Regions from separate parts of the Asticcacaulis sp. P4_H10 genome, predicted to be linked through region 1. Evidence: predicted binding sites of a transcription regulator. Region 1 holds the regulator's gene; each other region holds the start of a gene.
The links. The regulator LexA, encoded in region 1, represses DNA repair genes until DNA is damaged. The targets are predictions, from matches to a motif close to ATGTTCNCNANNTGTTCT.
Positions count from the first base shown of each region.

Region 2: the regulator LexA is predicted to act here: its motif matches at 4,285-4,302, upstream of AC1DON_RS05525 (putative DNA modification/repair radical SAM protein).
Region 3: the regulator LexA is predicted to act here: its motif matches at 2,212-2,229, upstream of ssb (single-stranded DNA-binding protein).

Region 1 covers NZ_JBFUKH010000008.1:275,328-282,492, forward strand. Annotated here, with positions in the region: gene AC1DON_RS16005 (peptidylprolyl isomerase) at 1-6, shown strand, start outside; gene trpE (anthranilate synthase component I) at 102-1,547, shown strand; gene AC1DON_RS16015 (hypothetical protein) at 1,551-1,838, opposite strand; gene AC1DON_RS16020 (anthranilate synthase component II) at 2,031-2,624, shown strand; gene trpD (anthranilate phosphoribosyltransferase) at 2,617-3,633, shown strand; gene trpC (indole-3-glycerol phosphate synthase TrpC) at 3,630-4,427, shown strand; gene lexA (transcriptional repressor LexA) at 4,609-5,307, shown strand; gene AC1DON_RS16040 (ComEC/Rec2 family competence protein) at 5,298-7,165, opposite strand, start outside.
Region 2 covers NZ_JBFUKH010000002.1:304,554-311,718, reverse strand. Annotated here, with positions in the region: gene AC1DON_RS05550 (aspartate-semialdehyde dehydrogenase) at 1-534, shown strand, start outside; gene rarD (EamA family transporter RarD) at 607-1,524, shown strand; gene AC1DON_RS05540 (serine hydrolase domain-containing protein) at 1,583-2,719, opposite strand; gene cutA (divalent-cation tolerance protein CutA) at 2,915-3,355, opposite strand; gene AC1DON_RS05530 (class I SAM-dependent methyltransferase) at 3,354-4,121, shown strand; gene AC1DON_RS05525 (putative DNA modification/repair radical SAM protein) at 4,306-5,532, shown strand; gene AC1DON_RS05520 (TIGR03915 family putative DNA repair protein) at 5,529-6,389, shown strand; gene AC1DON_RS05515 (DUF3597 domain-containing protein) at 6,453-6,869, shown strand; gene AC1DON_RS05510 (DUF3597 family protein) at 6,886-7,165, shown strand, end outside.
Region 3 covers NZ_JBFUKH010000011.1:54,962-62,126, reverse strand. Annotated here, with positions in the region: gene AC1DON_RS19750 (autotransporter outer membrane beta-barrel domain-containing protein) at 1-725, shown strand, start outside; gene AC1DON_RS19745 (hypothetical protein) at 970-1,632, shown strand; gene AC1DON_RS19740 (hypothetical protein) at 1,689-2,168, shown strand; gene ssb (single-stranded DNA-binding protein) at 2,412-2,918, shown strand; gene gyrA (DNA gyrase subunit A) at 2,972-5,770, shown strand; gene coaD (pantetheine-phosphate adenylyltransferase) at 5,788-6,270, shown strand; gene AC1DON_RS19720 (peptidylprolyl isomerase) at 6,335-7,165, shown strand, end outside.

The DNA.
Region 1 (7,165 bases):
TCGTGACCGCATCGCCTTCCGTAGCAGCGCGTGGCGCTCCCCCCTCACCGGAAGACGTCAAAAGCGCCTTTGAGACCCAGTACGCTGCCCGCAAGCCGTCGATCGTCTGGCGCACCCTGATCGACGACCTTGAAACGCCGGTTTCGGCGTACCTTAAGCTCGGCCGCCAGCGTCCATTCAGCTTCCTGTTCGAGTCGGTCGAGGGCGGCGCACTGTCGGGCCGCTATTCGATCATTACGCTCAATCCGGACCTGGTCTGGCGCTGCTTTGGCGACAAGGCGGAACTGGCCACCGGTGAGGGCATCGCGACCGAAACCTATGTGGCTGAAGACAAGCCTACACTCGAATCGCTGCGTGCCTTCGTGTCCGCCAACAGGATGGATATCCCCGAAGGCCTGCCGCCCATGGTTTCGGGCGTCTTCGGCGTCTTCGGCTACGACATGATTCGCCTGTTCGAGCCGTTGGGTGAAGCCAACCCCGACCCGCTCAATCTGCCGGACGCCGTCGTCGTGCGCCCATCCGTGGTCTGCGTCTTTGATAATGTCGCCCACGAAATCCTGCTGGCCAGCCCGGTATGGCCGTCGGAACTGTCGGCCCAGGACGCCTACAGCGCAGCGTTGGCGCGCCTTGACGCCGTCGAAGATGGCCTGCGCGTGCCGCTCAGCGCCCAGCCGGCGCCGCGCGACCATGCACAACAAGCGCTGTCATCGCCGACCTCGCCGCTCGATTTCGGCAATATCGTCGACAGCGCCAAGGAATATATCCGCGCCGGCGACATCTTCCAGGTCGTGCTCAGCCACCGCTTCGAAGCGCCCTATCCGCTCGATCCTTTTGCCTTCTACCGTTCGCTGCGCCGTCACAACCCCTCGCCCTACCTGTTCTACCTGAACTTCGGCGACTTCCAGATGGCCGGTTCCAGCCCGGAAATCCTGGTGCGTATCCGCGACGGCAAGCTGACCATCCGGCCGATCGCCGGCACGCGTCCGCGCGGCAAGACGGTCGAACAGGACCGCGCGCTTGAAAAGGAACTGCTGGCGGACCCTAAGGAGCTGTCGGAACACCTGATGCTGCTCGATCTCGGCCGCAACGATGTCGGCCGCGTCGCCAAGCCGGCCAGCGTCCGCGTCACCGAGAAGTTCATCATCGAACGTTACAGCCATGTCATGCACATCGTCTCGAACGTCGAAGGCGATGCGCCAGAAACGCTCGATCCGGTCGATGCGCTGCTGGCGGCACTGCCGGCGGGCACGCTGTCGGGCGCGCCAAAGGTTCGCGCGATGGAAATCATCGATGAGCTGGAACAGGTCAAGCGTGGCGTCGGTTACGGCGGCGGTGCGGGTTATATCTCTTCGAATGGCAGCGTCGACGTCTGCATCGTCCTGCGCACGGCCCTGTTCAAGGATCGCAACATCTACGTCCAGGCCGGTGCCGGTGTCGTCGCCGACAGTGTGCCCCAGATGGAATACGAAGAAACCTGCCACAAGGCCGGCGCACTTATCCGGGCCGCTCAGGATGCCTGGCGCTACGACTACAAAGCCAACAACTAGCCTTCAGCGCTCGGTGGCGATCAGCACCGCTTCACTTACGGGCTCGACGTGTGACGGCGACGCAGATAGTTCAAAGTCTGCGGAAGCTGTCGCAGGTACGGCGCTCACTTTCAACGGCTTTTTCGATTCTTCATGGCCACTGAGAAGCGTGACCAGCAGCGTGCCCGACACCGCCAGACCGGTAATCGCCGCCAGCGACAACAGACCGTGACGCGACCGTTGGCTCGATGGACTCAACAGGCCGAGCGCTTCGGACAGGCGTGCATCGCGGTCGTCCAGGTCTGCGGTCATCTCGTTTATCTGCGTCATGCGTACCGTCGTCGAATCGTATCTGTCGTGGCAGCCAATCAACCATCAAAGCGTTAACCAATCTTAACTCTGGTCTGTAAATCTTATGGCTTGGAAATGGACGCCGCATTGCTTAAATAAACAAAGGCTTTGCGTGCTCTCGATTTCCACCGGACGCGCTTCGCGGAGGCGCACATGATTCTGGTCATCGATAATTACGACAGCTTTACCTACAACCTCGTCCATTACCTCGCCGAGCTGGGCGCGGAGACGAAGGTGTACCGCAATGACGCCCTGAGCGTTCAGGACGCGCTGGCGCTGGCGCCCAATGCCATCCTGCTGTCGCCCGGTCCGTGCGCACCCGACCAGGCCGGCATCTGCCTGCCGCTGCTGCGCGCTGCCCCCGAAGACATGCCGGTCCTGGGCGTCTGCCTGGGTCATCAGTCGATCGGCCAGGCCTATGGCGGCGATGTAATTCGCGCCAAGGCCCTGATGCACGGCAAGACCAGCCAGATTCATCACAACAATGTCGGTATTTTCAAGGACTTGCCGAACCCATTTACGGCAACACGTTATCACTCTCTGGCGATCAAGCGCGAGACCTTGCCGGACGATTTGGAAGTGACCGCGTGGACCGAAGACGGCGAAATCATGGGTGTCCAGCACAAGACGCGTCCGATCCACGGCGTCCAGTTCCACCCCGAATCGATCGCTACCGAGGGCGGCCACCAGCTTCTGGCCAACTTCCTCGAACTGGCCGGCATCAAGAGCCAGAACCTCTATGTCTGACGCTTTCAAACCCTTACTGGCGCGTCTGGCCGATGGTGCAACGCTCGATGGCGACGACGCCGAAGCCTTTTTCGCCGCCTGCCTGCGCGGTGAGCCCACCCCGGCCCAGGTCGCGGCGGCCGTCACCGCCATCAAGCTGCGCGGTGAGACGGTCGGCGAAATCGCGGCCTGCGCCCGCGCCATGCGCAAGGCCGCCATCCATCTCGACCACCCTTATGACGTCATCGATGTCTGCGGCACGGGCGGCGATGGGCTGCACACGCTGAATATTTCGACGGCCGTGGGTTTTGTCGCGGCCGGTGGTGGCTGCAAGGTCGCCAAGCACGGCAACCGCGCCATCACTTCGAAATCCGGCACGGCCGACGTGCTGGCGGCCCTGGGCGTCAATATCGAAGCGACGCTGGAACAACAGCGTAAGGCGCTGGACGACGCCGGCATCTGCTTCCTGTTCGCCCAGGCGCACCACGGCGCCATGAAGCACGTCTCGCCGATCCGTCAGCAATTGGGCTTTCGCACCATTTTCAACCTGTTGGGCCCACTCAGCAACCCCGCCGGCGCCCGCCGCCAGGTGGTTGGCGTCCCCTCGCCGCGCTTTGTCGAGCCGATCGCCCAGGCCCTGGGGGCATTGGGCGCGACACGCGCCTGGGCGGTACATGGTGCAGGGCTCGATGAGCTGACGACGACCGGTGAAACCGAGGTCGCCGAATGGGCGGACGGCAAGATTCGCCTGTTCCGAATCACGCCCGAAGCCGTCGGCCTGCCACGTGCGGCGCTTGCCGATATCACCGGCGGCACCCCCGACCACAATGCTTCAGAGCTCAAAGATTTGCTGGATGGCCGCAGAAGCGCCTATCGCGACATCGTGCTGCTGAATGCCGCTGCGGCGTTTCTGGTCGCCGACCGCGTCGAAACCCTGCGCGAAGGCATAGAACTCGGCGAAGCCGTCATTGACGATGGCCGCGCCCGCAAGGCGCTCGATACCCTCATTGCTACGACCAAGGCCGCCTGATGGACATCCTGGAATCGATCGCCGCTTATAAGCGTGAGGAAGTCAGCGCGCGCCGTACCGGCGTGACAGTTGCCGAGCTGGAAAGCCGCGCGGTCGATGCCGGCACACCTCGTGGCTTTATGAATGCGCTGGTCACCGGCAAGCGCACAGGGTCACTGTCCCTGATCGCCGAGGTCAAGAAGGCCAGCCCGTCGAAGGGCCTGATTCGCGAGGACTTCGATCCACCGTTCCTGGCGAAATGCTATGAAAACGGCGGCGCATCGTGCCTGTCGATCCTGACTGACAATCCCAGCTTCATGGGCCACGAAAGCCATTTCCAGGCGGCCCGCAGTGCGGTCTCCTTGCCGTGTATCCGCAAGGACTTTCTGGTCGATACGTGGCAGGTCACCGAATCACGTGCCATCGGTGCCGACGCCATCCTGGTCATCATGGCGATGATCGATAATTCGCTGGCGGCAGACCTGATTGCGGCTGCGCATTCCTACCGCATGGACGCTCTCGTAGAGGTCCACGACGCGGCTGAAATGGAACGCGCGCTTAAGCTATCTTCAAAGCTGATCGGCATAAACAACCGTAATCTCAGGGATTTCAGCGTCAGCCTGACGACAACCGAAGACCTGTCGAAGATGACCGGCCCCGACCACGTTCTCGTCGCCGAAAGCGGCATTTTCACCGTCGAAGACGTCGTGCGTCTTGAGGCGACCGGCGCCACCGCCATGCTGGTTGGCGAAAGCCTGATGCGTCAGGCGGATGTCACCGCCGCCACTAGAACTCTGCTCGGTCCGGAAGCCTAATTTTGGGTCGCGATATTTCGTCAAAAGCCGTTGTACACTGTTTGACATATCGCGCCGAAAACTTCGCCTCTTGACAATTCACGAGAACACACACAGAACACGAAGCACAAGTTCATGACTTGTTCACCGCTGCATGGTGTCATGCGGCGAAAACAGGTCCTACCCGACAGGTGCTCGAACCATGCTGACGACCAAACAACGCGAACTCCTCATGTTCATCCATGAGCGCATCAAGGAAGGCGGCGTGTCGCCTTCGTTCGATGAGATGAAAGAGGCGCTGGACCTGGCATCCAAGTCCGGCATTCACCGGCTGATCACCGCTTTGGAAGAGCGCGGCTTTATTCGTCGCCTGGCGCATCGCGCCCGTGCCCTCGAAGTCATCAAGCTGCCTGACCAGGCGACGACCTCCGCCCCGCCACGTGGCCGCCAGACCTTTGTGCCGCAAGTGGTTGAAAGCAAGCGTGCGCCCGACGCCCTGCGCCCCGTCAACGACGACACCCGCGAACTGCCTCTGCTGGGCAAGATCGCCGCCGGCGTGCCGATCGAGGCCATGGGCCAGGAGCGCGACCGTCTGCGCGTGCCGGAAGTCATGCTGGGCGCCGGCGAGCACTATATGCTTGAAATCGAAGGCGATTCGATGATCAACGCCGGTATTCTCGATGGCGACTATGTTGTTATCAAGAAGACCGACACGGCCCAGTCAGGCGAGATTGTTGTGGCGCTCGTCGAAGGCGATACGGCGACGCTCAAGCGCCTGCGCAAGAAGGGGGCTTCGATCGCTTTGGAAGCCGCCAATCCGGCTTACAAGACCCGCATTTACAATGCCGATGAAGTCGCCGTGCAAGGCAAGCTGGTTGGCCTAATGCGCCGTTACCACTGATCTTCTGCATCGGAAGACTTTGTCCATGGGCGGTTGCCGCGTAATGGCTGCGCCGCCTTCAGGTGCCACTCGCCGTCTTTGCGCGTCAGTTCGATGGCGCCGAGACGGCGGAAGTCGCCCGCGCTGATGCGGTTAACATCCGAGCAGTCGGCCGGCCAGTCGCCGACGGGGCTGCGCAAGATGACAAGATCGCTGTTCAAACAAAGCGTTGTCAAGGTGAGCTGGTTGGGCGGCTTATTGCTGAACCAGAAGCCGACGCGCAGGCGCGCATCGGGCCAGGGCGTGCAGGCATAACCCGCACATTCGTAGTCCCTGTCACGCCCGTTTTGGTCCAGCATGTCAAAGCCATAGCGCCTTGACCAGTACTCATAACCGGCGCGGCGGACCTTGGGCCGGAGCAGATAGGCGTCATCGCCATCGTGAATGGCCGCGTTTCCGCCTTGCGGATCGATCCAGATATCGGGCGCTGGCAGTCGCGGCCAGTAGATAATTGCCAGCCCCGCCGCAACGCCAAACCAGCGTGCCCTGCCCCGCACTAAACATACCCAAATCAGCCCTACGAACGAAATGACCAGCACGAAGTCCGGCGCGCCAGGCCAGGTGATAACCGCGCCTTTGAGGCCGGCTGTCCACTCAGCGACACGGGCAATCAGCCACAATCCACCGGCAGCTATCCGTAAGGCCAAAGGCCCCAGAGGCGTCCCGCTTAATACCGCCCCGATCGCCAGGCCCGGCATGACGATAAAGGTCGTGATCGGCGCTTCGAATAAATTGGACAACAGTCCGTAGACCGAAAAGCGGTTGAAATAGGCAATCGAGAACGGCGTGGTCGCCAGCGTTGCCACGAGCGACAGCAGGATCGACAACCACAGCCCTTGCACAGCCTTCTGGAACGCCCTCACCCACCACGGCACGCTGATCTCGCGGATCGGCGCCTGGTGCGCTTCGCTGAGCGCCAGAAGCGCTGCCGTGGCGCAGAACGACATCTGAAAGCCCGGTTGAATGACCGCCTCGGGCGTTAGCAGTATGACGATAAAGGCGGCAATAGCCAGCGCGCGCAGGCTCAAGGCGCGGCGGTCGAGCAGGATAGCTGCAAACGCAACCCAGGCCACGACGGCTGCACGCACGGCAGGCGCCGGCGTACCGGAAATCGCCAGATATAGCGCGACGGCAACGATACTTATGGCCGCAGCGACTTTCTTGACCGGCACGCGCAAGGCCAGCCACGGTACCGCCGCCATGCACCAGCGCAGGGCAAAGAAGACGAACCCGCCGACGACAGCCATGTGCACGCCGGATATCGACAGGATATGCGCCAGTCCGGAATCGCGCATCTCATCGATCAGGCTCTGCGGCACGAAGGCCTGATGCCCGGTCACCAGTGCGGCCGCAAAGCCGCCAAGCTCCGGCCCATCACGATAGGCGGGCTTGATGTCATCCACGATGCTGCGCGTCAGGGTCCAGCGCAGCCGGTTCAGGCCGGCGGCCGCCTCCAGACGCCAGCCATAGTCTTGATCAGCTAAGACGCGCGGCTCGCCCGGGATAAAGCCGACGCCGCCAATGCCTTGAAAATAGGCGGTGCGGGCAAAGTCGTAGCCGCCGGGAATCAAGGGCGACGGCGGCGGATTAAGGATGGCGAAAGCCGAGATCGTATCGCCGGGTTTGATATCATAGGCCTCGATCATGCCGGGTCTGAGCGTCACTCTTAGCCGTAGCGGCATCTGTTCCGTCGTCAACCCGCGCAGGCTCACCGGCGCCAGCATCAGCCGCGGTGAATCCGTCGAGCCCGAGACCACATCGACCACCACGGCAGTGACATTGTATTCGCTGCGGTCCGAAGGCAGGACTGGCGCCGCGA
Region 2 (7,165 bases), on a different contig from region 1:
GGCATGGATGAGCTGTGGGACCAGACCAAGGCCATCTACGGCATGGGCGACAAGACACCCAAGAAGTTCACCAAGCAGATCGCTTTCAACGTCATTCCGCACATCGACGTCTTCATGGAAGACGGCTACACCAAGGAAGAGTGGAAGATGATCGTCGAGACGCACAAGATCCTCGACCCGACGATCGACGTCGTGCCGACCTGTGTGCGCGTGCCGGTATTCGTCGGTCACTCGGAATCGATCAATATCCAGTTCGAAAGCCCGATGGACGAGCATCTGGCCCGCGAAATCCTGCGAGAGGCTCCTGGGGTCGCCGTTGTCGATAAGCGCGAAGACGGTGGCTATATCAGCCCGATCGAATGCGTCGGCGAATTCGACACCTACGTATCGCGCCTCCGCAACGACACAACGGTGCCTTATGGCATTTCGCTTTGGTGCGTCTCGGACAACCTGCGAAAGGGCGCGGCGCTCAATGCCGTGCAGATCGCACAGCTTCTCGACGAACGTGGTGTTATCGCTACGGTCGCCGCCTAAAACGGCCACCAGATCAGACCCTTAAAGGCTGGCGGACCGTGGTCCGCCAGCCTTTTTCTTTTGAGCAATTCAATGTCCATTCAGACCACCGGCGCAACGTCGCCGCTGTCATCGCCCATCACCCTGGCTGTCCTGTGTTACGCCATCTGGGGGTTCGCGCCGCTCTTCTACATCCCGATCCATGGCTTCGGCGCCGGATCGTTCGAAATCATCGCGCACCGTTCGGTGTGGGCGCTGCTGTGGGCGGTTGGACTGGTCGTCGGCACCAAACAGCTCCCGGAACTGTTGGCGATCCTGCGCCAGCCCAAGCTGCTGTTTTGGCTGCTGATCTCGGGCCTGATGGTCGGACTGAACTGGGGCATCTTCGTCTGGGCTGTCACCAATGGCCACACGATCGAGTCTTCACTCGGCTACTACCTCAACCCGTTGCTCAACATGGCCGTCGGCGCCGTGTTCTTTAAGGAACGGCTGGATAACTGGGGTAAGACCGCCATTGGTGGCGCCGTCATCGGCGTGCTGGTTCAGACCCTGGCGCTGGGTCACATCCCCTACGTGGCGCTCAGCCTGGCTGTCAGTTTCGCTACCTATGGCATCATCCGCAAGCAGTTGCCGGTCAATGCCCTGTCGGGCCTGGCGGTTGAGTGCGTCTTCCTGTTCATTCCTGGCCTGATCTACCTGATCTGGCTGGAAAGTTCAGGCGGTGGTCACCTGTTCACCGCGCCGACAAACGCGATCTGGTTTGTCCTGACGGGACCGATCACCGTGCTGCCGCTGACGCTCTTCAGCTTCGTGGCGCGCCGACTGCCGCTATCGACCATGGGCTTTATCCAGTTCATCGCGCCGACCATTTCGTTTTCCATCGGCCTGGCGCAAGGCGAGCCCTTCACCTGGCTGAGGGGCGTGTCGTTCCTGTTTATCTGGGGTGGCGCGGCGGTCTTTGCTTTTGGCGCATGGCGGCGGCTGATAGCGGTGAAGGTTGTTGAGGGGTAGGGGAGCAAGAGGCCCCGCCCACCATTTGCTCAGCAAATGGTGGGCGGGGCCTCTTGCCTTACAAACACTGATACAGCGCGTCGATCAGCTTCACGGCGCGCGGGTCGCCGATCAGGTAGGACGACTGGCGGTTCATGACATAGGCCGCCGAAAGCTTGCGATCGGGATCGGCCATGACGCACGAGCCGCCCCAGCCCGAGTGGCCTAAGGCCCGCTCATTCGGGCCATAGATGTGAATACCGCGATTGCGCAAGAAGCCCGCACCCCAGCTCAGCCGGAAGGGCAAGACGCGGTCCTGGCCATAGATGCGTTCGCGTGTCGCACTGCCGAGCGTATTGACCGACAGGATGCGATCGCTACCCATCGAACCACCGCTGGCGACGATCCCTAGGAACCGGGCCAGGGCCAGGGCCGTGCCGTGAGCATTGGCCGACGGAATTTCCATGCGACGCCAGTCTTCCGAGCCACGACCGCCAGGTGCCGAGCCCTTGTCGAGGAAAGCCGCCTGCTTGATCTTGTCGATCGCGCCGAGATCGGGCGGGGACGATGGCTTTTGCAGGGCGGCGATGCGCTGCGCCTCGCTGTCAGGCGTGCCGATCATCAGGTCGAGACCATACTTCACAGCGAAATCGTCGCGCAATGCGGTGCCGAGCGTCCGCCCATCAACGCGGCGGTGCAGTTCATTGATCAGGTAGCCGCCGGTAACCGGATGATAGCCAGAGCCCTGGCCCGGCGACCACAGCGGCTCCTGCGCGCACAGGGCATCAAGCGTCGCCTGGACGTCGAACCAGATCGACGGATCTTTCGCCGGCACAAAGCCCGGCAGGCCGCCCTGGTGCGAGATCAGCTGGCCGACAGTAATACGCGACTTGCCCGCCTGACCGAACTCCGGCCAGTAGTGGGCGACAGGTGTTTCGTAATCGACCTTGCCGCGTTCGACCAACCGCGCAACCAAGGTCGCCATGACCGCCTTGCCCGTCGAAAAGATCGGCGTCAACGTCTTGTCATCAAACGGCTTCAAACCTTCGCGGTCGGCCGATCCGGCCCAGATATCGAGGACGGTTTCGCCGCCGACCACAGCCGAAAAGCGCGCGCCGCGTTCGGTCAGCCCGCTCGGGCCATTGCTGAAGTTCTCGGCGAACGCGTCTTTAACGCGGGAAAATGTTTCCGGACAAACGCCGCCGATCTCAATCATGATCCAACCTTTTTAACGATGTGACATCATCTCTATCGCGCGCGAAGAGTCTCTTCAATCGCCGTTTCGCGCCAGCATCTTCGACCGTTGTAATCCTATCGCAAATCACGCCATGTCATCGCTACCAATGGTGCCACATGCCTTGCGGGGCCGCTTCGGCGCCTCATCGTTCCTCGGCCGGGACGGCCTCGCGGGCTACTCCAGACATTCGCGCAACCACCGGGCATAGTCTTCCGACGCCCAGACAAACGGAACCGCGATGATTTCCGGTACGTCATAGCTGTGATGCTGTCTCACCAGGGCTTCCAGCGCTGTCAGCTTTGACGCCAGCGTCTTTATCGTCAGCATGATTTCTGGTGCCGTCTCGACCTTGCCCTGCCAGCTATAGGTGCTGACCATGGCATGACTCTGCACGCACGCCGCCAATCGCTGGCCGATCAGCAACGCCGCCAGATTATTTGCTTCGATTTCCGACCCGCAGGCGACGGAAACCACGACCATGTCCGTATCTGTCATAACGTTAATGTAACCGCGATTGACTTTGATTTGCAAACCGGCTGACTGGTGGCCATCCAACATGGGAGAGACCGCAATGACCTTGGTTCGGCGTACCGTTTTATCGGCAGTGATCGGCATGAGCCTGATGGCCTGCGCACCCGCCATCGCAAAAGACAAGGCGTTGCAGGACGCCGTCGCCGGTTCCTGGCGCGCCCCTGAGAACAAGGCGCGCGACAGCCAGCGCCACCCGGTCGAAGCCCTGACCTTCTGGGGCCTGAAGCCCGGCATGACCATCCTCGAAATCAGCCCGGGCGCCCGCGGCTGGTGGACGGAAATCCTGGCGCCCTACGCCAAGACAACAGGTGGCACCTATGCCGCCGCCATGGGTAACACCTCCGACGCCAATTTCTGGAAAGAAGTCTCTGACAAGTCGATCTTTGGCGAGGTCAAGGCCTATAAGCTGGCCGGCGATGACTTCACCTCGCTGCCCGCCAACTCGGCTGACATGGTCCTGGTGGCCCGCGCTTATCACAACTGGTCACGCCAGGGCGAAACGACCGATAACTTCATGGGCGCCTTCTACAAGGCGCTCAAGCCCGGCGGTATCCTGGCGGTCGAACAGCACCGCGCGCCGGAAGGCTCCGATCCCAAGGCGGGCACCGGTTATGTTCCCGAGTCCTACGTCATCGAAGCGGCGAAAAAGGCCGGCTTCGTGCTCGACGGCAAGTCGGAAATCAACGCGAACCCCAAGGATACGCGCGACCATCCGTTTGGTGTCTGGACCCTGCCGCCGATCCGCAAGAGCAGTGAAGGTGCCAAGGTCCTGACCGACGCCGAACGCGCCAAGTTCGATGCCATTGGCGAGTCGGATCGCATGACGTTGCGCTTTAAAAAGCCGAAGTAACAATTCCCTTCTCCCCACCTGAGGGGAGAAGGTGGGCGAGCTTGCTCGACCGGATGAGGGGTCACGGTCGATTCCACACACCTATCTACGGCCATTTACCCCTCACCCCTACCCTCTCCCCTTAAAAGGGGAGAGGGGGATTTATATTGACCGCCCCATCAAAAGAACATAACATGAACTTGTTATGAAAAAGAGTATTAAAGAGCGGCTGGCCATTCTTTCCGACGCTGCCAAGTACGACGCCAGTTGCGCGTCTTCCGGAACCACGAAGCGCGATTCCAGCGCGGGCGGCATTGGTTCGACCGAAGGGTCCGGCATCTGCCACGCCTATGCGCCGGACGGACGGTGCATATCGCTGCTCAAGATCCTGATGACCAATTTCTGCATCTATGACTGCGCATACTGCATCAACCGGTCATCGAGCAATATCGAACGCGCCCGTTTCACACCAGCCGAAGTCGTCTGGCTGACGCTCGAATTCTATCGCCGCAACTATATCGAAGGCCTGTTCCTGTCGTCGGGCATTATCCGCAATTCCGACTACACCATGGAGCAGATGGTCCGGATCGCCCGCGACCTGCGTGTGACGCATGGCTTTCGCGGCTATATCCACCTCAAGACTATCCCGGAAGCGTCCGCGGCCCTGATCGAAGAGGCCGGTCTCTACGCCGATCGCCTCTCGATCAATATCGAACTGCCGACCGATGCCGGGGTCGAAGCCTTTGCCCCCCAGAAACACCCGGCGAATATCCGCCGCTCGATGGGCGAGCTCAAAGGCAAGATCGATGCGGCATCCGAACTGACCTACACCAAACGTCGTAAGACCTTCGCGCCGGCCGGCCAAAGCACCCAGATGATCATCGGCGCCGATCAGGCCAGCGACGCTACCATCTTGGGCACCAGCGCCAATCTTTACGGCAGCTACGCTCTGCGCCGCGTCTACTATTCCGCTTTCAGCCCGATCCCGGATGCATCGAAGGCACTGCCGCTGATCAAGCCGCCCCTGATGCGCGAACACCGCCTCTATCAGGCGGACTGGCTCTATCGCTTCTATGGCTTTGGCATCGGGGAAATCACAGCGTCGCAGCCCGACGGCATGCTCGACCTGACCATTGATCCAAAACTGTCCTGGGCGCTCGCCAATCGCGACCGGTTTCCTGTCGATATCAATAAGGCCGAGCGCGAAATGCTACTGCGCGTGCCGGGCTTTGGCGTCAAGACAGTCGATGCCATCCTCTGCGGCCGGGCGCACAAGCGGATGGGTCTGGACGATCTGAAACGGCTGAAAGTGTCGGTGAAGAAGGTCCAGCCCTTTGTCACTGCCTCCGGCTGGACACCGGTCAAGCTGATCGACCGCAGCGACCTGCGCGAGATGATGATGCCCAAGCCGCGGCAACTGGAACTGCTATGAAAATCATCCTGCGCGGCCGAGGTGATTTTGGTGAATGGCGCGCGGCTGCTCGCGACTTGCTGCACCAGGGCACGCTGCCGCACGACATCGAATGGACCAGGGTGGAAACAGCTGATGATTTGTTTTCTTCGCCCTCCCCAGCCTCGCCGGCAGGCAACATGGGGAGGGGGGACCGCGTAGCGGTGGGCGGGGCCACGGTAGTTACCGTACCCCCCGCCTTTATCGACCTGGCCGAACAGCTTATCTGCCACAGTGACCCTGCCCGCTTCCCCCTCGCCTATCGTCTGCTCTGGCGGCTGCAAACGGAAAAAGCCCTGCTGGAAATCCCTTCTGATCCCGACGTGTCGCGCGCCCGCATGATGGTCAAATCCGTCCATCGCGACAAACACAAGATGACTGCCTTTGTGCGCTTCAAGGAGGTGCCCTCTGACACCACCCGGCGCGCCTTCGTCGCCTGGTTCGAACCCGACCACTTTATCATCGAAACCACCGCACCCTTTTTCCAGCGACGTTTCGGCGATATGGACTGGGCGATCGCGACGCCGAAAGGCACGGCGTCGTGGGACGGCGAACACCTCCATACCGATGATGAACCTGCCGCACGTCCCGACCTGAGCGATGAAACGGACGAGCTGTGGCGGACCTACTTCGCCAATATCTTCAATCCGGCACGGCTGAAGGTGAAGTCGATGCAAACACATATGCCGAAGAAATACTGGAAGAACCTGCCCGAAGCCGGACTTATCCCGGACATGATCAGCACCGCCGAAAGCCGCGTGCGCGAGATGGCCGATCGTATGGCCAGCGAGACCGTGCCCGCATTTCACAAACGCCTGCACGGCAAGTCGCTATCGTAATTTTATGGTGAATTGCGCGACTAATCATCCAACGGGGTGGGCTCAAAAATTGGGAGCTTCACAATGGGTGTCTTCAGTTCAATCAAGGACTTTCTTTTCGGCAAGAAGTTCATCACCGTCGGCAAGTCCGGACAAGCCCAGGCGACGCCGAGTCCTGCCGCTCCGACTGCGCAGACCCAACCTGCGCCGGCCGCCCAACCCACTGTCGCCGAAGTGCAGGAACGCGTCGATATCGAGGCCATCCTCGACCAGGAAGCGCGCGAAGCCGGCCAGACGCTCAACTGGCGCCAGTCGATCGTCGACCTGATGAAGCTTTGCGGCATCGATTCCAGCCTGCAGAACCGCAAGGAGCTAGCGCAGGAACTTGGCTACAACGGCGACATGAATGATTCCGCCACGATGAACATCTGGCTGCACAAGGCGGTAATGCGCGAACTAGAAAAGTCTGGTGGTCAGGTGCCCGCCAATCTCAAGGATTGAGCTTAGGGAGCGAAATATGGCCACCTTTTACGCGACCGTCTTCGAAGCCATCGAGGATTTCATCTTCAGCCATCGCGATGAGGCCCCGACACTGGGTCAGGAAACGCCGCCGCCTGTTATCGCGCCCACAGCCCTTGAGCCCGCCGGCAGCATGTCGGCGCCATTGGGCGCGCCACCGCTGGTGCCGCTTATGGACCGGGTCGATGTCGAGGCCATCCTTGACTACGCCAACGCCATGGAAGGCCGTGACCTCAACTGGCGGCAGTCAGTTGACGACCTGCTGACGCTGTGCGGGA
Region 3 (7,165 bases), on a different contig from region 1:
AGACGCGCTATACCGGCAAGGACGGCGTCGTCCAGCCGAACGCCATTGCTGTCTCGGCCGGATCGTCGAGCGTGCTCGACCGCCTGGGCCTGCCGATGGGGACGGTCATGTACAAGGACTCGACTGCGATCGTGTCGGGCACCAGCGTCCGCACCGGCGACCAGTTCGCCATGGTCGATCCCAATTCGGGCATGAAGCGGACCATTACGATCGATGCCAGCGAAACGCTGGAGACCCTGGCGAAGAAGATCGTGCGCGCCTCCGGCTACAAGCTGAAGGTCGACGTCGTCAAGGTGATGGGCAAGGACTTCTCGCAACTGGATATCAAGCCATCTAACAAGTCTAGCAAGATGGAATTCGTCGCCGGGCCTTCCGGGCGTGACGCCCTGGAAGGGCTGGGGCTGGAGGCCGGTATCGTCAGCGCCGACGCCAAGAAGCCGATGGACGCCAGCGCCAGTGGTTACCTGGAATCGCAAAAGGCGATGGGGCTGAACTACGACCAGTCGCTGAACCTCAGCTCCGACGCCAGCATCACCAAGGCGATCGAGTCGCTTAAAGAGACGATCAAGAACGTGCAGAAGGTCTATAATTACCTGAAGTACGGCGATCCGCAGGATACCGATTCCAAGGCGGCGAAAAAAGCCTCTGGTCCGGCGCCAGCTTACCTGACCGACCAGATCAAGAACTACCAGGCCGGCCTCATGCGCCTGGGCATCTCCGCCTAGAGCGACATGGCGAAAAGTGTAAACGGTTTTCGCCTAAATATCGTGACAAAAGAAAAACTTAGATCGGTATGATGTTTTCGCTTAAAATCATACCGATCTAGGGTTTTGCTGCGCCTCTCAGGCCGCCGGCATAAAAACGCCTCAAATACCAAATAGCTCATGCGGAAGGCTTGAGCCTCCCTGCCGGCTCGCGTAGACTGGCGGGATCGACGATCGCATGATGTGCGAAAATGAGGGGGACTTCATGACACCAGAACGTAAGCGCATGATTGCCATAGGCGCCGGGGCGGTTGTTGCCATCGGCGTGGCCGTGGCGCTGGCGGTCGGAATGTCGAAGAGCCACAAGGACGAAGAGAAGATGAATGACCAGCCGCCGGGCCTGGTCTTCAACGTCAATGACGAGCCCGCCAAGCTCGATCCCAAGAAGACGCTGCGCTGCTACGTAAGCGGCACCTATGTTGGCGAACTGACCCTGGCCGAATGTGCCAAGAAGAACGGTGTCGCCGCCCAGGCACTGGATGTTGGCCTGGACGATTCAGGTAACGTCGTGGCGGCGCCGACCGGCTCGCTGACGCCGGTGCCTGGCGCGCCGGCTGCGACTTCGGCCGATCCGGCACTGCCAGCCGGTGGCGGCGAGGTCGTGCCGGATACGGGCGCGGGGCAGGGGCCGACCGCGGCCTGTCTGCGTTACAGCGGCAACCAGTGGAATACCCTGTCAGACAATCTGTCGCTTAATCAGTGCGCGCGTCTGCTCTACGATGGCCGCTGCGTGACACCGGGCTCGGCGCAATATGGCCGCTGGGGCGACAAGACGCTGCGCCTGGTGCCCAAGCGTGTCGAAATCTCCGACGACAACACCAACTTCCGCACCCTGGTCGACCAGGGGCAGGGCTGTTCGGTCCGGTAACACAAAATCAGGTTCAGGGGTGTTCCCGCGCCGATGAACCAAACAGGGAGGCTGGCATGCGTATCGTTAAAGCACTGGTACTGGGTGGTTTGGGCGTGACCGCCGTGGCCCTGACGAGCTGCGAGAAGGAGCTGAAGGCGCCCGTCGCTGACGATGTCTGCTACTTTATCGGCCATCCGCCCGGCGCCAAGGAGCCCAAGTTCAACCCGGTCGCGCGCGACGTTCCGTCGATAGAGAAGTGCGCCGTCGAGCTTTTCACCGTCCGCACCAATATGCGCGTGACCGGCACGGCCGGCCCGATCACCGAGGGCGCCTATAACGGCAACTTCCTGTTCGTTGACAATACGACGGTCGAGTTCGGCACCAAGTACGAAGGTATCCGCATGACCCTGCTGGTCAAGGCCGGCAACAAGCTTGTCCAGCCAGGCGCTATCGTCCAGGAAGAACCGCGTGGCAATGAGCCGCGTACAGTTGAGGTGCCCAAGAACCTGCCGGAGAAGAACGCCGACGGCAAGGTTGTAACCCCAGGCCAATAGGCGTAAGGGATTTGCCAAATCCTCGGGTGTGGATTATACGATGAGAACAAGTCGAGAACATTCGTCTTGGTCCATCGTATAGGGCAGCCGTGCAGTTGATTAACAGGAATCGTTAACGCCACGCCCCCCGTCGGGGTGCGTAAGGCTTGGATTCATGCACGGAAGTCTTTAGAGTCACATCAACGAGTCGGGTCTGCGCGCCATTTTGCGCCTGCGCGGACCGTAGTCAGAAAGGCATATCCAATGGCGGGAAGCGTCAACAAGGTCATCATCATCGGCAATCTGGGCAAGGACCCGGAAATCCGTACACTGAATTCCGGCGAGCGCGTCGCCAACCTGACGGTTGCGACCTCTGAGCAGTGGCGCGACAAGGCTTCGGGCGAGCGCAAGGAAAAGACCGAGTGGCACCGCGTCGTCATCTTCAACGACAACCTGGCCAAGATTGCCGAGCAGTACCTGCGTAAAGGCTCGACCGTCTATCTCGAAGGCAGCCTGCAGACGCGCAAGTGGACCGACCAGCAGGGCCAGGAAAAGTACACGACCGAAATCGTCCTGCAACGCTTCAACGGCAACCTTACGCTTCTGGGCGGCCGTGGTGACACCGGCGGCGCATCGTCGGGCGGCGGCGGTTATAACGAATACGAAGACTCTTACGGCGGTGGTGGTGGCGCGCCAGCTTCGGCAGGCCCAAAGGCGCAATCCAAGCAGCCGGCGCAAAGCTTCGATCTCGACGACGAGATCCCCTTCTAGTCGAATTTTCGGCTGAAGCAGTAATTTAAGTACCAACAGCAAGACATTGATTCATGAGCGATAACGACAACGGCGATAATCTGGGTGGCGACATCAATCCGTACGAAGGTGCGGGTGGTGGCCTGCCGCCGGGCATCGGTTCGGTCACCATCGAGGATGAGCTGAAACGCTCCTATCTCGACTATGCCATGAGCGTCATTGTCTCGCGCGCTCTTCCAGATGCGCGCGACGGCCTGAAGCCCGTTCACCGCCGCATCCTCTACATGATGCAGGCGTCGGGCTACACACCGGAAAAGTCCTATGTGAAGTGCGCCCGTCCAGTCGGTGACGTCATGGGCCGGCTGCACCCGCACGGTGACTCGGCCATCTACATGGCCCTGGTCCGTATGGCCCAGCCGTTTTCGATGGGCCTGGTCCTGATCGACGGCCAGGGCAATTTCGGTTCGGTCGACGGCGATCAGCCGGCGGCCATGCGTTATACCGAATGCCGCCTGGCCAAGCCCGCTATGTCTATCCTGGCGGATATCGACAAGGACACTGTCGACTTCCAGCCGAACTACGACGGCAAGGAAGAAGAACCGACCGTCCTGCCGACGCGGATTCCGAACCTGCTGGTCAACGGCGCCGGCGGTATCGCCGTCGGCATGGCGACCAATATCCCGCCGCATAACCTGGGCGAGGTCATCGACGCCTGCCTGGCGCTGCTCGACAATCCGGCGGTCACGCTGGAAGAACTGCTCGATATCGTGCCCGGTCCGGACTATCCGACCGGCGGCGAGATTCTGGGGCGTTCCGGCGCTCGTCAGGCGCTTTTGACAGGCCGCGGTTCGGTCGTGACGCGCGGCAAGGCCAGCGTCGAAACGATCCGCAAGGACCGCGAAGGCATTGTCGTCACCGAGATTCCGTATCAGGTCAACAAGTCGGCCCTGATCGAGCACATCGCCGAACTGGTCCGTGACAAGCGCGTCGAAGGCATCAGTGATGTCCGCGACGAAAGCGACCGTCACGGCATGCGCATTGTCATCGAACTGCGCCGCGATGCCTCTGGCGACGTCATCCTGAACCAGCTCTACCGCTTCACGGCCCTGCAATCGAGCTTCGGCGTCAATATGCTGGCGCTGAACCACGGCCGCCCGCAGCAGATGGGCCTGCGCAAGCTGCTCGACATCTTCCTGGAATTCCGCGAAGAAGTCGTCGTCCGCCGCATCCGCTTTGAACTGAACAAGGCTCGCGATCGCGGCCATACATTGGTCGGCCTATCGATCGCGGTCGCCAATATCGACGAAGTTATCCACATCATCCGCTCGTCGGCCGATCCGACCGAGGCCCGCGAACGCTTGACGGCGCGCACCTGGCCGTCGGGCGACATGGCGCCGATGATCGCGCTGATCGCCGATCCGCGCTCTATCGTGCTCGACGGTGGCGATGTCCGCCTGACCGACGAACAGGCCCGCGCCATCCTGGCCCTGACCCTGTCGCGCCTGACCGGCCTTGGCCGCGACGAAATCGGCGACGAGATCAAGGCCCTGGCGGCGGCAATTGCCGAGTATCTCGAAATCCTCGGCTCGCGTGAGCGGATTCTCGGCATCGTTCGCCAGGAACTGGTCGACGTCCGGGCGCTGTTCGCCGTGCCGCGCCGCACAGCTATCCTCGACAGCGAAGGCGATATCGAGGACGAAGACCTGATCCCGCGTGAGGACATGGTCGTCACAGTGACGCACTCGGGCTACGTCAAGCGCACGGCGCTGACGGCCTATCGTGAGCAGCATCGTGGCGGCAAGGGCCGTTCCGGCATGGCCATGAAGGACGAGGACGCCATTACCGGTGTCTATTCGGCGACGACGCACCAGCCGATGCTGTTCTTCTCGTCGACGGGCAAGGCTTATAAACTCAAGGTCTGGCGCCTGCCGCTCGGCAATCCGCAGTCCAAGGGCAAGGCCTTTGTCAACCTGCTGCCGCTCGAAAAGGGCGAGACCGTCACCAACATCCTGGCCCTGCCGGAAGACGAGGCAGCCTGGGAACGTCAGGACATCATCTTCGCCACGCGTTCGGGCGATATCCGCCGTAACAAGCTGAGTGACTTCGTCAACGTCAATCGCGCCGGCAAGATCGCCATGAAGCTGGAAGACGGTGACGCCATTGTCGGCGTTGCCATCTGCACCGAAGACCAGGATGTGCTGCTGTCGACCGGTGCCGGGCGCTCGATTCGCTTCGCCGTCGATGAGGTGCGCGTCTTCAAGGGCCGCGACTCGACCGGCGTGCGCGGCGTCCGCCTGAATGGCGACGATACCGTCATCTCCATGGCTATCCTGCGCCGCGTCGATGCGACGCCGGCCGAACGCGCCACCTACCTCAAGGAAGCTGCGCGCCGCCGCGCTGCCGTGAGCGGTGAGGGCGAAGGCGAGGACACGTCAGCCGCTGTCGAAGACGATGGCGAAGATTCGGCTGAGGTCGTGACGCTCAGCGAAGAGCGCTTCAACGAACTGGCGGGCGCCGAGGAGTTCATCCTGACGATTGCCGATACCGGCTTCGGCAAGCGGACGTCTTCGTATGATTACCGCCGCACCGGCCGTGGCGGCCAGGGCATCGTCGCCATCGACCTGTCCAAGCGCGGCGGCAAGCTGGTGGCGTCCTTCCCGATCGAGGTCGGCAATGGCCTGCTGCTCGTCACCGATACCGGCCAGTTGATCCGCACCAATGTCTCGACCGTGCGCATCGCCAGCCGTAACACGCAAGGCGTGACCATCTTCCGCACCTCGGGCGGCGGCAAGGTCGTGTCGGTCGAGCGTATCGTCGAGGCTGCCGAAGACGACGCCGAAACGCCTTCGGTCAGCGACCAGGCCGATACCTAAGGTAAGGAAAAGACCGAATGCGGGTTGGGCTCTATCCAGGGACGTTCGATCCCGTCACCAACGGTCACAGCGATATCATCGAACGCGCGGTCAAACTGGTCGATAAGCTGGTCATCGGCGTAGCCAAAAACGCCGGCAAGGGGCCGACCTTTACCCTGGGTGAGCGCGTCGAGATGCTGAAGGAACAGGTCGCGCGCCACGGTGACCGCGTCGAGGTCATCCCCTTCGAAAGCCTGCTGATCCACTTCGCCCAGGACATCGGAGCGTCGGTCATTATCCGCGGATTGCGTGCTGTGGCCGACTTCGAGTACGAATTTCAGATGACAGCGATGAACCAACAGCTTAATCGTGAGATTGAGACCGTGTTCCTGATGGCCGATCCACGCCATCAGGCTGTTGCGTCGCGTTTGGTCAAAGAAATAGCCCAATTGGGCGGCAGTATCGCGCCGTTTGTGGCGCCCAGCGTGGCGGAACGCCTGTTGGCTAAGGTAAAGGGATAGATCGTTTATGTCAGGGGTGAAAACAAAGGCTGTTCATTGGGCAGTTCGGGGGGCCATTGCAGCCTTGCTGGCGTCGACATCGGCGATGGCGCTGGACCCCGGATATCGCGAACTTGATGCGCAGAACACCCTGGTCATCGACACTACCAAGGGGCAGGTCGTTGTTGAAATGTACCCCCAACTGGCGCCGGCTCACGCTGAACGTATGCAGACCCTGACGCGCCAGGGTTTCTACGACGGCATCATCTTCCACCGCGTCATCGAAGACTTCATGGCCCAGACCGGCGACCCGAAGGGCACGGGGCAGGGGGGCTCGACGCTTCCCAATCTGAAATCCGAATTCGTCGTCCGCAAGGACAACAGCTTCCCGATGAAGGTCGTGCAGCGCCAAGGCGGCAAGGAAATCGGCTATCTCGGCGCCATGCCGGTGCAGAGCCAGGTGCCGGAACTGGCCGCTATCACCGTGGATGGCAAGACCCAGGCCTGGGGCCTCTACTGCCAGGGCGTGCTTGGCATGGCCCGCGACAATTCGCCGGACTCCGGCAACAGCCAGTTCTTCCTGATGCGCGGCGCCAATGATGTGCTGGAAAAGCGCTATACGGCCTTCGGCACCGTCGTCAGCGGCCTCGATGTCGTGCGCAAGATCAAGATCGGCGAACCGGCGATCAATCCGGACAAGATGACCAAGGTCCGCCTGCTGGCCGATATCCCTGAGGCAGAACGCCCCAAGATCGAGATCATGGATACCAATTCGCCGCAGTTCCAGGCGGTGGTTGACGCCAAGATCAAGGAACTGGGCACCAACTTCTCGCCGTGCGACGTCACCGTGCCGGTCAAGCGCACCGACACGCCGCCTGCGACGACAACTGCTGCCGCTGCCAAGCCGGCAAAGCCC